Regions from separate parts of the Dickeya fangzhongdai genome, predicted to be linked through region 3. Evidence: riboswitches for the same ligand, from Rfam matches in the RefSeq annotation. Region 3 holds a riboswitch; each other region holds the start of a gene.
The links. Region 3 has a riboswitch for thiamine pyrophosphate ahead of thiM (hydroxyethylthiazole kinase). Riboswitches for the same ligand answer to the same signal wherever they lie in the genome.

Region 1 (5,310 bases), 1.7 Mb from region 3:
CGCAGCAGGCCGTCGACAATCTTGTGCATATAATGCAGCGAGAATTCACGGTAATCAGCCCCGCTCAGCGCCCCGCCCCAGGTGTCGAAAATCATCACCGCCTGCGCGCCGGCCCGAATCTGGGCGTTAAGGTAGAGCGTCACGCTGTCCGCCAGCTTGTCCAGCAACAGATGCAGCGTGCGCGGCTCGGTAAACATCATCTTCTTGATTACGGTGAAGGCTTTGCTGCTGCCGCCTTCCACCATATAGGTCGCCAGCGTCCACGGACTGCCGGAAAAACCGATCAACGGCACCGCGCCCGCCAGATTGCGGCGAATCGTCCGCACCGCGTTCATTACGTAGCCGAGCTCCAGTTCCGGGTCCGGCACCGGTAGTTTTTCCACGTCGGCATGACAGGTGACCGGCGAGGTAAAGCGCGGCCCTTCGCCGGCTTCAAAATACAGCCCCAGCCCCATAGCGTCGGGTATGGTGAGAATATCGGAAAACAGAATGGCCGCATCAAGGTTGTAGCGTCGCAGCGGCTGTAACGTCACTTCGCAGGCCAGCTCGGCATTCTTGCACAGCGACATGAAATCACCGGCTTGCGAGCGAGTCGCGCGGTATTCCGGCAGGTAACGCCCCGCCTGACGCATCATCCATACCGGGGTCACATCCACAGGCTGACGCAACAGCGCACGCAAATAGCGATCGTTTTTCAGATCAGTCATGGTCTTTTCCTTGTAACGCCTGCTTGCAGGCATGATTGTCGCTGGCGACGACCGATCAGCGATCGGCCTCGCGGCACAGCACTACCGTGTCTTCAATCAGACGCCGGGCTACCGTACCCGGCGGCGGCAATTCCGGCAAGCGATCATAACGGAACCAGTCGGCATCCCGCAGTTCGGACGGGTCAGCTTTCACCTCGCCCCCGTCGTAATCGGCCATAAACGCCATCATCAGCGAATGCGGGAACGGCCAGGGCTGGGAACTGACGTAACGCAGGTTCCTGACGCGGATATTGCTCTCTTCCATCACTTCCCGCGCTACCGCCTGTTCCAGGGTTTCCCCCACTTCCACAAAGCCGGCCAGCGTTGTGTACATGTTGCCTTTGTGGCGCAGGTGCTGCGCCAGCAGAATCTTGTCGTCGCGGCGAATCGCCACAATCACGCAGGGGGCAATCTGCGGGTAGTAACGCTCTTTGCAGTGCGCGCACAGGCAGGCCAATTCTGTGGTGCTGACCGACATCTCATGGCCGCAGTAACCGCAAAACCGGTGCGAACGATAGAATTCCGCCAGCTGCACCGCGCGGCCCGCCAGTTGGAACAACCCGGCATCCTGATCCAGCAGTTGGCGCACCGAACCCATGTCGCTGGTCTTATCCTGCAGCACCAGCCATACCGGTTCCCCCTGCCACTCGCCAACCTGGCGGGCGGACTGCTGCTGCAACTGCCACTGCGCCGCCGTTCCCTGCGGCAATTCGCCCTGAGGCAGCCAGATCTGATGGCGGTGATACACCACCCACCATCCGCGTTCTTCACCCTTCAGCGTCACTTCCATCTCTTTTATTGCCCCGCTTATTACCAGATTGGCGTTTTACGACTATGGTTATAAATAATGACACGACTAACTGTCATCATCCTATCGATACCCGGAGTCAACCATGCTGAAACAGTTACAACGTCTGACGGAGAACGTTGGTGGCAATTACGCCTTGATCGATCAGTGGTTGCAGGCCCGCAAACATCTTTTGTTGGCCTATTACCACCTGCTCAGCATTCAGACAGGGAAAATACCGGAAGCACGGACGCTGGATGAATTTTGCCATCATCTGGTCGACTATCTGTCTGTCGGTCATTTTCATGTCTACGAACGCATGTTGCAGGAAAACATCATGCGCAACGACCGAAAGCTGACGCAGGCGTCGCACTTTGATGTCGCGCTGCGCAGCAACACCCAGCAAATCATGGATATTTACGACAGCCATCTGGCGTTTTTCATCGAGCCCGTCGACAGTCAGGAATTTCGCCAGACATTATCCGGCGTGGGTGAAGCATTGGCAATGCGCTTCACCCTGGAAGACAGCCTGATCCGACTGATGTTCGATCATTGACGACACATAGTCACAGCGCATAGAGTGTCAGAGTTTTAGTTCGCCCCGTGAAGGGGCGATATCTTGTCGGAGTGCCCAACACGCCGTATGGCGCGTGGGCTGAGACCGTTAATTCGGGATCCGCGGAACCTGATCAGGTTAATACCTGCGAAGGGAACAAGAGTAATCACATTGCCAGCCCTGGGCGCAACGTTCACGTTGCCGCCGCAGCCGCAAGACCCGGCATCACATAATTGCCGTTGCCAGCGGGCCAGCATCCAGCCATTACTCCCTCCGAGCTCCAGACAAGCAATTTTTCCTTTTAATGAACAGGAACTTGCTATGTCTACAGAACCAACCCAGTCTACAGAACAGAATGTTTCCGGAGAAAAGAAATCCTCCGGCCGTCGCGAACAACGCGCCGCCGCCCAGCAGTTTATCGACACGCTGCGCGGGTCGACCTTTCCCAACTCGCAGCGCATTTATCTGACCGGTTCACAGCCGGACATCCGCGTGCCGATGCGGGAAATCCAGCTTAGCCCGACGCTGGTGGGCGGCAGCCGCGACAATCCGCGCTATGAAGCCAACGAAGCGGTGCCGGTGTATGACACCGCCGGTCCGTATGGCGACCCGGCCACCACCCCGGACGTACACCGCGGGCTTGGCAAATTGCGCGCCGACTGGATTGCCGGGCGCGACGACACCGAAGCCTTACCGAAAGCCAGCTCCGGCTTTACCCAACAACGGCTGGCGGATATCGGCCTCGACCATCTGCGTTTTGAACATCTGCCGCAGCCTAAGCGCGCCAAAGCCGGTCGCCGCGTTACCCAGTTGCACTACGCCCGTCAGGGCATCATCACGCCGGAGATGGAATTCATCGCCATCCGTGAAAACATGGGGCGCGAGCGCGTGCGCGGCGAGGTGCTGCGCCAGCAGCATCCGGGCCACAGTTTCGGCGCGCTGCTGCCGGACAACATCACGCCGGAATTCGTGCGTCAGGAAGTGGCCGCCGGGCGCGCCATCATCCCCGCCAACATCAACCACCCCGAATCGGAACCGATGATCATCGGCCGCAATTTTCTGGTGAAGGTGAATGCCAATATCGGCAACTCCGCCGTGACCTCGTCTATCGAAGAAGAAGTGGAAAAACTGGTGTGGGCCACCCGCTGGGGCGCGGACACGGTGATGGACTTGTCCACCGGGCGCTACATCCATGAAACCCGCGAGTGGATCCTGCGCAACAGCCCGGTGCCGATCGGCACGGTGCCGATCTATCAGGCGCTGGAAAAGGTCAACGGCATCGCGGAAAACCTGACCTGGGAACTGTTCCGCGACACCTTGCTGGAACAGGCGGAACAAGGGGTGGATTACTTCACCATCCACGCCGGCGTGTTGCTGCGCTACGTACCGATGACCGCCAAACGCCTGACCGGCATTGTGTCGCGCGGCGGCTCGATTATGGCCAAGTGGTGCCTGTCGCACCATCAGGAAAACTTCCTGTACCAGCATTTCCGTGAAATCTGCGAAATCTGTGCCGCCTATGACGTCGCGCTGTCGCTCGGCGACGGCCTGCGCCCGGGTTCCATTCAGGATGCCAACGACGAAGCGCAGTTCGCCGAACTGCACACGCTGGGCGAACTGACCAAAATCGCCTGGGAATACGACGTGCAGGTGATGATCGAAGGCCCCGGCCATGTGCCGATGCAGATGATCCGCCGCAACATGACCGAAGAGCTGGAACACTGCCACGAGGCGCCGTTCTATACGTTAGGCCCGCTCACCACCGATATCGCGCCCGGTTACGACCACTTCACCTCCGGCATCGGCGCGGCGATGATCGGCTGGTTCGGCTGCGCCATGCTGTGCTACGTCACCCCGAAAGAGCATCTGGGGCTACCGAACAAAAACGACGTCAAACAAGGGTTGATCGCCTATAAAATTGCCGCCCACGCCGCCGACCTGGCGAAAGGCCACCCTGGCGCGCAGATCCGCGACAACGCCATGTCCAAAGCGCGTTTTGAATTCCGCTGGGAGGACCAGTTCAATCTGGCTTTGGACCCGGAAACCGCCCGCGCCTACCACGACGAAACCCTGCCGCAGGAATCCGGCAAGGTGGCGCATTTCTGCTCGATGTGCGGACCGAAATTCTGTTCGATGAAGATAACCCAGGAAGTGCGCGACTACGCCGCCCGTCAGGAGGCGCAGGCGCAACCGGTGGATGTCGGCATGGCGCAAATGTCGGCCGAATTCCGCGCCCGCGGCAGCGAGCTGTACCACACCGCCACCAGCCTGCCGCAGGAAGAACGCTGATGAACGGCATTTTTCCCGCTACTGACGCCCGGCTGGGGCTGTATCCGGTGGTTGACAGCGTAGAATGGATCGAACGTCTGCTGGCAGCCGGCGTCCGCACCATCCAGCTACGCATCAAGGACCAGCCGGCGGATCGGGCCGAACCCGACATCATCCGGGCGATCGCGCTCGGCCGTCGCCATCAGGCCCGGCTGTTCATCAACGACTACTGGCAACTGGCGGTGAAGCATCAGGCCTACGGCGTACACCTTGGGCAGGAAGATCTCGACACCGCCGATCTAAACGCGATCCGCGCCGCCGGGCTGCGGCTGGGCGTTTCCACCCATGACGACGCCGAACTGGCGCGCGCCGTCGCTATCTCGCCGTCTTATATCGCGCTGGGCCATATCTTCCCCACCCAAACCAAAGCGATGCCGTCTGCGCCGCAAGGGCTGGCCGAGCTGGCCCGCCATATCCGCGCGCTGGACGGGCGCTTTCCCACCGTCGCCATCGGCGGCATCAGCATTGACCGGGCGCCGGCGGTGCTGGAAACCGGGGTCGGCAGCATTGCCGTGGTCAGCGCCATCACGCAAGCGGCGGACTGGCGCGCCGCCACCGCGACGCTGCTGCGACTGATTGAAGAACGGGAGGCGTAACATGCTCGACGATCAGGCCTTTATGCGTTACAGCCGCCAGTTGCTGCTGGAAGACATCGGTCAGGAAGGGCAGCAGAAGCTGGCGGAAGCCCGGGTGCTGCTGGTGGGTCTGGGCGGGCTCGGCTCGCCGGCGGCGCTCTATCTGGCGGCGGCCGGCGTCGGCACGCTGCTGCTGGCGGACCACGACACCCTGCACATCTCCAATCTGCAACGTCAGATTCTCTATCGCAACGCCGACCTTTCACGCCCCAAAGCGGTGCTGGCCCGTCACGCGCTGGAAGCCGTCAATCCGCTGGT
Region 2 (5,310 bases), 630 kb from region 3:
CACCAGCGTCATCGCGCACAGGCGCAGCAGCAGGCGATGGCCGGGAAAGCGGCGGCGGTACAACGCCCGCGCCAGAAACAGCGCGGGCAGAGTGGAAAGCAGCGCCGACAGCAGCGCCTGCCAGAAGCTGAAGCGAATGACATGCCACAGGTAGCTGTCATCCCACAACGACCGCCAGGGCGCGCCGGGCGCGTCCAGCCACAGCGCGGCGAACGCCAGCGCCGCGGTGCCGGTCAGCAGCGCGGCCGCCAGCAGCCCTGGCCACAGCCAGCCGGGAATCAGCGGCTGACGGCGCGTTGCCATGCCAGTACCCAATTCGCGCGCTGCTCGGCCACCTGTTGCGAGGTGAACTCCAGCGCGGTAGCCGGCAACAACAGGGTGTTATAGCCCGCGGGCAGCTCGGTTTTGACAACCGGGTACATCCAGTTGGTGGTCGGGATGATCTGCTGGAAGGTCGGGCTGACCATAAACTGCAGGAAGCGCGCCGCCAGTTGCGGATTTTTGCTGCCGGCCAATTGCGCGGCTACTTCGACCTGTAGATAGTGGCCTTCGCTGAAATTGGCCGCCGCGTAGCTGTCTTTCTTCTCGGCGATGAGGTGGTAAGCCGGGGAGGTGGTGTAGCTCAACACCAGATCGGCTTCGCCTTTCAGGAACAGGCCGTAGGCTTCGCTCCAGCCTTTGGTGACGGTGACGGTTTTGGCCGCCAGTTTCTGCCAGGCTTGCGGCGCCTTGTCGCCATAGACTTTCTGCATCCACAGCAACAGGCCCAGACCCGGCGTGCTGGTGCGCGGATCTTCATAGATCACTTTCCACGGCTGGTCGCTTTCCACCAGTTCGCGCAGGCTCTTGGGCGGGTTTTTCAGTTTGTCCTTGTTGTAGACGAAGGCGAAATAGCCATAGTCGAAGGGCAGGAAGGTGTCATTATGCCAGCCGCCCGGCACCGTCAACTCGCTGGTGTTGACACCATGCGGGGCGAACAGGCCGGTCTGCGCTGCCGCCTGTACCAGATTGTTATCCAGCCCCAGCACCACATCCGCCGGGGTATTTTTGCCTTCCATACGCAGGCGGTTGAGCAGAGCGACGCCATCTTCCAGCGCCACGAATTTCAGCTCGCAGTTGCACTCTTTTTCAAACGCGGTTTTGACGCCCGGACCGGGGCCCCATTCCGAGGCGAACGAGTCGTAGGTGTAGACCGTCAGGGTCGGTTTGGCGAACACAGGGGCGGACAGCAGTAACAGGCAGGACAGTAATTTCTTTAACACTTTGCGCTCCAATTGTTGAAGGCGGCAAAGGTCTTTGAGCAAGCGGGATGCAGTCTCAAATCCCTTCGCCGGTATTAACCGGATCAGGTTCGACGGGTATTTTCTCAGCGATGCAACGCCTATGCGCGTTGACCGCACCCCGTTGAGAACGGCGGTATTGTAAAGTGTTTGTCACATCAGGAAAAGCGCCATGACCGGCGACGAGCGCTCATGGCGTCGGGTTCGGCGGTGCAAACCAGGCGGATTTGAAATCGAACCAGCCCAGCGTGTTCATGCGTAGCCCCCGCATGCTGGCCTGCCCCTGCAACCGCAACCAGTGGTGGAACAACGGGTGGAGTTGCTGGCGGCTGACCAGCGACTGGCACCATTCCGCCAGCGACAACTCGCCCTGACGCCACTGACGCGCAGTGTGTTCCAGTTCGTCATCGCCCAGACAGTGCCGCAGCAGCGGCAGCTCGTACAGCATCGCGAACAGCGAAAATTCCAGCGGTAGATAAAAGTTGGCGCTGCCAAGCCAGAGATCGCTGGCGTCGTCGCCCTGACACCAGGCATCGAACTCCAGACAGCGTAGCGTCAGCGTGACGCCGTGCGACGCCAGCAGCCGGCCCATGATGCTGCTTATCACCGCGTATTCGGGATGGTCACGGTAGCAGGTGAGGGTGAGGTGGGTCAGGCCAACCGGTTTTTCCCGTACCGCCCGCGGTGGGCTGTGATGCCAGCGCGGCAGCAGGCCATAGGCGGGGGACCAGTCGCTCTGGTACGGGCTATCGGCCAGGCCAAGCATCGCCACCGGGCTTAACACCTGACACAGCCAGTGACGGATCTCCGGATCCGCCATCTGCGGCGAACGGCGGTCGAACAGCAGGAAATAGCAGCCTTCTTCCAGCCGGTTCTCCAGTTCATTGTCCGTGGTGTCGTCTCCCTGCAATGTAACCGTACAGGCGGGAATGATCGGCGCGTCCGGCAGCACCCAGATACTGACTTCGTCAATCAGCGCCCGGTAGCCGAAGTAGTCGTCAAACGCGGCGATTTTCAACTGGTTGGGCGAGTTGCGCACCACCTGATACGGCCCGGTGCCGATGGGCTGGCGCATAAAGTCCGGCAGCGTTTGCCACTCTTTGGGCAAGATCATCGCCGGTACGCTGCCGAGCAGCCACGGCAGCCAGTCATCCGGCATGCTGAGCCGGATATCCAGCACGAACGGCGTAGGGGAAGCGATGTCGCTCAGGTGTGAGAACAGCGGCAGCGCCGTCAGCCGGGACAGCGAGGCGATCACGTCCTCCATGGTCAGCTCCCGACCGTGGTGAAAACGGATGGCCGGGCGCAGATAGAAACGCCAGTGCAGCGGCGACAGCGCCTGCCAGTGGTGAGCGATATCCGGCAACAGTTCCCCATTTTCCTCATTTAAGCTGGTCAGCCCGCTGAAAATCTGACGGGCGATGTGGGTTTCCGAACGCCGCAACGCGCTGCCGGGCAACAGGTTGTGCATCGGCCGGTAGTACAGGATACGCAGCAGATGGCGCCCTTGCCGCACGCTACGCCCGAGGTGAGACAGCAACATCTGGCGCACGGTTTCCTTGTCGCCCACCAGTTGCACCAACTGGTCGATGCGGTCCTGCTCCAGCAGGTCTTCGGCGCGCTGCTGTTGCAGGGCTAACCCCGTGTAGAGAAAGCCGAGGCGCGAGCGTTTGCCGCGCCCGGCTTCCGCCTGCCAGGTGAGCCAACCCTGCTGTTGCATGGCGTTCAGCAGAGAGCGGATATGACGGCGGGAGCAGTTGAGCAGCAGCGCCAGTTCCTGCAGCGTGGTGTCGGTATCCTGACCTTGCAGGCATTGCCATAACCGGATGAATTGTTGTTGCAGGCGTGGCGAGGACATAAAAGAGGAACTCCGTGGCTCAAGCTCATCAATATATTTTTCCCTATATTACGCGGATACTTTCAGTCAGTGAATGGTTCAGTACGTGAACCGCCGCGAAGGGGAGGCAATATGTGCCGGTTATTCCGCTTTTATCATCACTGGCTCTGCCGGGGATGCCGCCGGGGATGGGGCGCACTCACCGCCGCCCAGCGGATGGCGTTGCTGCTGCAGGTTACCCAATGGCAGATCCGGGACATGGATGAGGAAGACTATCGTCGCTGGTTGTAAGGCCGGCGGCGACATCGAATGAGAGTGAGAACAGCGGCGGGAAACCGCCGCAGTGTTCTGAGTAATGGTGCTGTTCACCAGCCAGCGGAGTATTCCGCTGGCTTTTTTTATGGCGGAGCGTTATTCCACCGGTTTCAGGCGGGCGACAAAGTGGCGTAATACCGGCGGTTCGTAGGTAAAGGTCAGGCCTTTGATGCTGCCGGCTCTTTCCTTCAGCGCGATCAGCGAGTCGGCGATGTAATCCATGTGGTCGTTGGTATACACCCGACGCGGGATGGTCAGGCGCAGCAGTTCCAGCGGCGACGGTTTCTGCTCGCCGGTGTCCGGATCCCGCCCCAGCAACAATGAGCCGATTTCCACGCTGCGGATACCCGCTTCCAGATAGAGCTCGTTATTCAGCGCCTGCGCCGGGAACTGTTCCGCCGGGATATGCGGCAGCAGCTTTTTGGCATCGACAAACACCGCGTGCCCGCCCACCGGGTATTGAATCGGGATACCGCCGGCGCGCAGGCGCTCGCCGAGGTAGGTCACCTGACCAATGCGGTAGGTCAGATAGTCCTCGTTCATGCCTTCTTCCAGCCCGATGGCTAACGCTTCCATGTCGCGCCCGGCCAGGCCGCCATAGGTGACGAAGCCTTCCATCGGCACGCAGCGAATACGCACCTCATTGAACAGCTCTTCGTCACTGCGAAAACAGCACAGGCCGCCGATGTTCACCATCGGATCCTTTTTCGCCGACATGGTGAGCATGTCGCCGTACTGATACATCTCGTGGACGATCTCTTTGATCGAACGGTTTTCATAGCCGGCTTCGCGCTGTTTGATAAACCAGGCGTTTTCGCAGAACCGGGCCGAGTCGATCACTACCGGGATCCCGTGCTGCTGCGCGATGCGATACACCGCGCGCATGTTGCCCATCGAGATCGGCTGGCCGCCGGAGCTGTTACAGGTGACGGTGGTAATGATCGCCACCACGTTGTCCGCGCCGTGCTGTTCAATGGTGGTTTGCAGCAGGTCAAGGTCGAAATCGCCCTTCCAGTCGTAATAGGTGGTGGTATCGAAGGCTTTTGGCGTCACCACGTTGATGGCGCGCGCGCCGTTCAGTTCCACGTGGGCGGCGGTGGTATCGAAATGGAAGTTGGAAATAAACACCGGTTTCTTGCCGCCGCCGGCGCGCTGTTTTTTGGCGATCAGACACGGGAACAGGATTTGCTCCGCGCCGCGCCCCTGATGGGTCGGAATGGTGAACGGATAACCCAGCAGCGCCTTCACCTGATCACACAGGTGGTAGTAGTTGCGCGACCCGGCGTAGGCCTCGTCGCCCATCATCAGCCCCGCCCACTGGCGGTCGCTCATGGCGCCGGTGCCGGAGTCGGTCAGCAGGTCGATATAAACATCTTCGCTGCGCAGCAGAAACGGGTTGTAGCCTGCTTCCTGCAGGGCGCGTTCCCGTTCGTCGCGGGTGGTCATACGGATGTTTTCTACCATTTTGATGCGAAAAGGCTCAGGAATGCGTTTCATGCGATATCTCCATGACGCCCGTCGGCAGACGTAACCGCCGCGGTATGACGTCAAAAATAAATTGAAATAAAAGGGAAAAATCAGAGCAAAGCTGAATCAGGCATGAAACGGGCGTGGGAAATCGTTGGTGAGACGGTGGTCGATGTTGAACCAGGGGCGACAATCGCCGGAGAGGCTCAGGCGATAACACCGGATAACGCGTGTCATGAGGTCTCCTTATCTCGTGAGTAACGAATAATCAGAATAGGCGAAAAGCGGCGGACAAAACCGTGATCCCGCAGGCAATCCGGAGGTGGCTGGCGATGATTGGTATGAGAATAGAAATTGAGTCAATAATGTTTCTCATTATCGTGAGTAAATGATAAAACTGTGCGGGGTTTG
Region 3 (5,310 bases):
TTATAAATATGCCCAACTTCGGGAACAGGGCTATCGGGAAATGATTGCCGAGCGCGCCCTTCATTACGCTTCGGTTATTTATGCCAGTGAACTCAGTTACGAAGCGGGAAAAAAAGCCATGCTATCGTTGCTTGATGAGGAAATACGACCGGATGCGGTATTTGCCGTATCAGACACACTGGCGGCCGGGGCGTTAAAAGCGATTGAAGACGCGGGATTACAGGTGGCGAAAGATATCGCCGTGATCGGTTTTGACGGTACCGAATTAAGCTATATTACTTCGCCGCAATTAAGCACCGTCCAGCAGCCTTCACAGGAAATTGGCCGGCAGGCCGTAAAATTACTGCTGCAAAAAATCAACGAGCCTGACAGCCTTCCTGAAAAAAGAATCCTGGACTGGCAATTTATTTCCCGGGCATCCGGTTAGGATATTATGCGTTACACGCTGACCGGCAGATGGTCTGAAAAACAATAACGCTCTCTTTGATTAACGCGGACTGTGGTACAGACAACCTCATAATAGGTTGTCTGTAGCTACTCAAAAAAAGATCATGTCATCTTAGGGATTGACATGCTTTAGCAGAAATTTCCTGGCGGTGGTGATAATCGAATAGGGATCTTTGGGGGCATCGTGTTCAACGATAAACCAGACTTTGCCCGCTTTTTCTGCCGCCGGGAATATTTCATCCCAGGTCAGAATACCTTCCCCGGCCGGCGCAAAATTCATTTCATCATTACGCATACCAATCGGTGCGTGGTCCTTGGCATGAACGGCAAACACCCGCCCTTTATATTTTTTCAGCAGACGCGCCGGGTCCTGACCGCCTCGCGTCACCCAGGCCATATCCAGTTCGATCGCCAGATTGGGGGCATGATCAAAAAGAATTTCCAGCGCCGTTTTGCCATTGTACTTTTTCATCTCAAAATCATGGTTATGGTAGCCCAGCGTCATCCCCTGCTTTTTAAGATGGCGCGCCAGATTATCCAGCTCCTGCGCCATATTTTTCCATGCCTGCGCGCTGTCCGGCCGGTCAGCCGGTTCAATCCAGGGAACAATCAAGACACGATTACCGATAGCATTGTTAAACGCGACCACGCCTTGACTGTCCTGCCGCAAACTCGTGAGCTGAACATGCGCCGATATCGCCTTCAGGTTATATTTCTCAAGCAGCGTTTTCATCTCGTCAGATGACACATTATGGTCGCCGACCAACTCGACGGCATTAAATCCCGCCTTATTAGCCATTGCGAACTGTTCTTCCAACGAGCCGACATTACGCAGGGTGTACATTTGCAGCGCGATGGGCACATTCCCTTTTCCCGCTTCAAGGTTCGCTCTGGCAAGTAATGGCAACGCATTGAGGGTAAACAACGAGATAAAAAGTGATAAACGTAAAAATCGCTTCAGGTACATAAGACTCTCCAGATAGATGTTCCTTGTTTTGTTGTTATCAATGTCTCAATTACTTCTGCCGGCCGAAACGCATTTCCCGGCCTTCGCCATTAGGTTTCCCACAAAAAGTAATCGATTACTTTTCATGTTAATCAGAAAGAAAAAATATCTCAACTGCCAACGACAAGGCGTTGGCGATTCACGGCTTACATCAAAAAAAACGGCAACACAGGAATATCGTAATACCCCCACCCCCCTTAATATTCTGCCGCTGTTTTCAGAATAAGGCGGTGCTTACGGCCATACATTTTTATCTGGCTGCAATAACATGCTCTTTTCAGTCGATGCGCATTGGCTGTTGCGGCAATCACGCTGTCAGGCGCGGATCCTGGATGCGATGCGGCCATTGCCGACGGCCTTTTCCACCGCCGGCAATCAATAAATGCGTCACCACCAGCGATGAAAATGGTGTACCGGGCCGATGCCGTGGCCGACCTCCAGCGAATCCGCCTGTTCCAGCGCGCCTTGCAGATACGCCCGCGCGGCGGACAGGGTATCCGGCCAGTTGTCATAACGCGGGCGCAACGCCGCCAGCGCCGCCGACAGCGTGCAGCCGGTGCCGTGCGTATGCCGGGTGTTGACGCGCGGCGCGCTCAGCCGCACCGGCTCCGCATCCGGCATGAACAGCCAGTCCGGGCTTTCGCTGTCGCTCAGGTGACCGCCTTTCATCAGCACCGCCTGACATCCCATCGCCAGCAGCGCGTCCCCCTGCCGTCGCATGCCCCACTCATCGTCGGCGGGCGTGCACTGCAACAGCGCCGCCGCCTCCGGCAGATTGGGGGTAATCAGCGACACCCGCGGCAGCAGCAGCTGGCGCACCGCCGCCACCGCTTCCGGCGCCAGCAGCGGATCGCCGCTTTTCGCCAGCATCACCGTGTCCAGCACCACATACGGCACCGGGTAGCGCTGCAGCCGGTCCGCCACCGCTTCCACGATATCCGTCTGCGCCAGCATGCCGATTTTGGCACTATCGATACGGATATCGCTCAGAACCGAATCCAGCTGGGCGGCGACAAACGCCGGTTCAATGCGATAGACCGACTGTACGCCGCGCGTATTCTGCGCCACCAACGCGGTAATCACGCTGGTGCCGTAGGCGCCCAGCGCCGAGAACGTTTTCAGGTCGGCCTGAATACCGGCGCCGCCGCTCGGGTCGGTGCCGGCGATAGTCAACGCGTTGATACGTTTCATGCCGGCGCCTCCCGGTTCAGGGTATACAGCGCATCCAGAAACGCGGGGATGAAACTCCCCGGCCCGTGCGCCTGTGCCGCGGCCTGTTGCCCGCAGTGCGACATCACCGCACAGGCGGCGGCGATATGACTGAGCCGGTCGCCCTCCAGCGCGCAGAAACCGGCCACCACCGCCGACAGCGCGCACCCGGTGCCGACCACCCGCGTCATCAGCGGATCGCCGCCGGGTACCGCCAGCACTCGCTCGCCGTCGGTCACGTAATCCACTTCGCCGGTTACCGCCACGCAGGTGGCCCAGCGGCGCGCCAGCGTAACGGCTGAAGGCAGCGCCGCCAGCACATCGTTGCCGCTGTCCACCCCGCGCCCGGCCGAACATTCGCCGGCCAGCGCCATGACTTCGGAGGCGTTGCCGCGGATCGCCGCCGGCTTCATCGCCAACAGTTCAAAAGCAAACTCGGTGCGAAAACGCAGGCCGCCCACCGCTACCGGGTCCAGCACCCACGGCGTGCCGACCTCGATGGCGCTCGCGACCGCCGCGCGCATCGCCTGCGCGCGGTCGGCTTCAAGCGTACCCAGATTAATGAGTAACCCATCAGCCAGCGCGCCAAACTGCGCCGCCTCGCCCGCGTCCACCACCATCGCGGGCGAGGCGCCCAGCGCCAGCAGCACATTAGCGGTAAACCCCTGCACCACCTCATTGGTGAGGCAGTGCACCAGCGGCGCGCGCAAACGGAAAGCATCAAGGGAATCCGCGACGGACGCGGCAGGGAAAAGTACAGGTCGAGCGTTCATAAACCTCCCAACCGGCGTGAAAGAAGGCGGTACCGGCGGGATACCGTGACTTCCCTACGCTGGCATAATCCAGATCAGGTAATACGGGTATATCTCAGCCGTTTTCCATGACAGGAACGCGGCACCCCGAGTCAACGAACGCCATTATTGGAAGCATTGGCTAAAAAGGTCAATGGCGGAAAAAAGACGCCATGCCGCGCCGCGCTACACCAGCCCTCCTGTTTTCCCCCTCGCCGTAAACATATCGGCTAATTTCGCCAGTGCGGAATGCAGCAGGGTGCGTCGACAGGCAAAATTAATCCGGGCAAACCCGGCGTACGCCGCGCCGAACTTCGCGCCATCATCCAGCCACAGCCCGGCCTGGTTCAGCAAAGTCGCCGGTAAATCGGCCGGCGCAATGCCGCTTTCCCGAAAATCCAGCCAGCCAAGATAGAGCGCATCGGCGTCGAACAGCCGGACCGGTGAGTCCGGGCCAAGGTTCGCCTGCAACAACGCCCGGTTATCGCGCAAATAGTCCAGCAACGCGGATAACCACGGCCCGCCATGACGGTAAGCCGCTTCGCAGGCCGTCAGCCCCAGCATATTGGGGATATACAATGAACAGCGCGCATAGGTTCGTTTCAGCGCGTCGCGTATCGTCTTATTGGGAATGAACAGATTGGAGGTGTGCAATCCCGCCAGATTGAAGGTTTTACTCGGCGATGTGCAGGTAATGCTGTGGTCGGCGAATTCGTCGTTAATGCCGGCAAACGGCTGATGCCGTTTCGCGGGGTTAATGATCAAATCCTGATGAATTTCATCGGAAACGACCATCACGCCATGACGCCGGCAGATGTTGCCCATCGCCAGCAGCTCGTCCCGGCTCCAGACATGCCCGGTCGGGTTGTGCGGATTACATAAAAAAAACAGCCGCGTCGTCGGCGTGATCGCCTGTTCAAAGGCATCAAGATCCAGCGTATACCCTGATGCCGTTTCGGTGAGCGGAGCCGTCACCACCTGGCGGTCGTTCATCGTTACGCTGTGATAAAACGGCCCGTAAACCGGCGGCTGGATCAACACCCCCTCCCCCGGCTGGGTAAACGTCTGCACAATCATGCTCAGGCTGTTCACCACCCCCGGACTCTGCACGATCCAGTCTTCATGAATTCGCCAGCCATGATGATGCCACTGCCATTGGATAATGGCGTCAAACAGGGTTTCGCTGGCTCGCGTATAGCCCAAAACGCCCTGGTTGATGGCGTCGTGCAGCGCCTGTTGCACTTCATCCGGGCACCTAAAATCCATATCCGCAATCCACAAAGGCAGCGGCGGCCGTGAGGTGGGGTGCGGCAGATACGGAGAAGGGTATTCCCATTTCAATAAATGAGAATGCGAAAAATCGATAACCTCATCGAAACGGCAAGTCATACCTCACTCCAATTCCCTATATCATCCCGCTGCCAGATATCGCCCCCATGCCGGACATCACTCCGGCATGGATCAATTCGAATTCGGGGACGGTTTTTCGAGCGCCGCCGGCTCCGATTGATGCCGTCTGACACGCGTCATCCGGTAAGCCTGCAGTTGTAGCAGCAGCGCTACGGCCAACAGAAAATAGGCGGCAATCATCGGCGACCAATCGTCGCGCCAGCTGTTCATCACGGCCCAGGCAACCAGCGAAGAGAACGACATCTGTATCGCCGCCATCAGCGCGGAGGCCTGCCCGGCCAGCGACGTGAACGGAGACAGCGCCACCGCCGCCCCGGTCGCAATCAGTACGGCGAACCCCAGGCTACCCAGCGTGGCTGAAAGAAGATAAGGCCAGACCGACACGGTCAGCACATGGATCGTCAGAATAAAGCCGCTCATGGCCAGTAACATCAGCACTGCGCCGCC

Region 1: it holds a riboswitch for thiamine pyrophosphate, as region 3 does, so the genes downstream of both, thiC (phosphomethylpyrimidine synthase ThiC) here and thiM (hydroxyethylthiazole kinase) in region 3, are expected to answer to the same signal.
Region 2: it holds a riboswitch for thiamine pyrophosphate, as region 3 does, so the genes downstream of both, thiB (thiamine ABC transporter substrate binding subunit) here and thiM (hydroxyethylthiazole kinase) in region 3, are expected to answer to the same signal.

The regions. Positions count from the first base shown of each region.
Region 1 is NZ_CP025003.1:273,562-278,871, reverse strand. Features, by position in the region: gene hemE (uroporphyrinogen decarboxylase) at 1-707, opposite strand, end outside; gene nudC (NAD(+) diphosphatase) at 763-1,536, opposite strand; gene CVE23_RS01275 (Rsd/AlgQ family anti-sigma factor) at 1,640-2,089, shown strand; TPP riboswitch at 2,147-2,262, shown strand; gene thiC (phosphomethylpyrimidine synthase ThiC) at 2,411-4,378, shown strand; gene thiE (thiamine phosphate synthase) at 4,378-5,013, shown strand; gene CVE23_RS01260 (HesA/MoeB/ThiF family protein) at 5,015-5,310, shown strand, end outside.
Region 2 is NZ_CP025003.1:4,238,295-4,243,604, reverse strand. Features, by position in the region: gene thiP (thiamine/thiamine pyrophosphate ABC transporter permease ThiP) at 1-303, opposite strand, end outside; gene thiB (thiamine ABC transporter substrate binding subunit) at 279-1,262, opposite strand; TPP riboswitch at 1,305-1,414, opposite strand; gene sgrR (HTH-type transcriptional regulator SgrR) at 1,471-3,138, opposite strand; gene sgrT (glucose uptake inhibitor SgrT) at 3,250-3,408, shown strand; gene tnaA (tryptophanase) at 3,529-4,929, opposite strand; gene tnaC (tryptophanase leader peptide) at 5,026-5,136, opposite strand.
Region 3 is NZ_CP025003.1:3,611,223-3,616,532, forward strand. Features, by position in the region: gene CVE23_RS16090 (LacI family DNA-binding transcriptional regulator) at 1-427, shown strand, start outside; gene CVE23_RS16095 (sugar phosphate isomerase/epimerase family protein) at 560-1,414, opposite strand; gene thiD (bifunctional hydroxymethylpyrimidine kinase/phosphomethylpyrimidine kinase) at 1,841-2,644, opposite strand; gene thiM (hydroxyethylthiazole kinase) at 2,641-3,435, opposite strand; TPP riboswitch at 3,470-3,574, opposite strand; gene CVE23_RS16110 (MalY/PatB family protein) at 3,640-4,842, opposite strand; gene CVE23_RS16115 (multidrug effflux MFS transporter) at 4,915-5,310, opposite strand, start outside.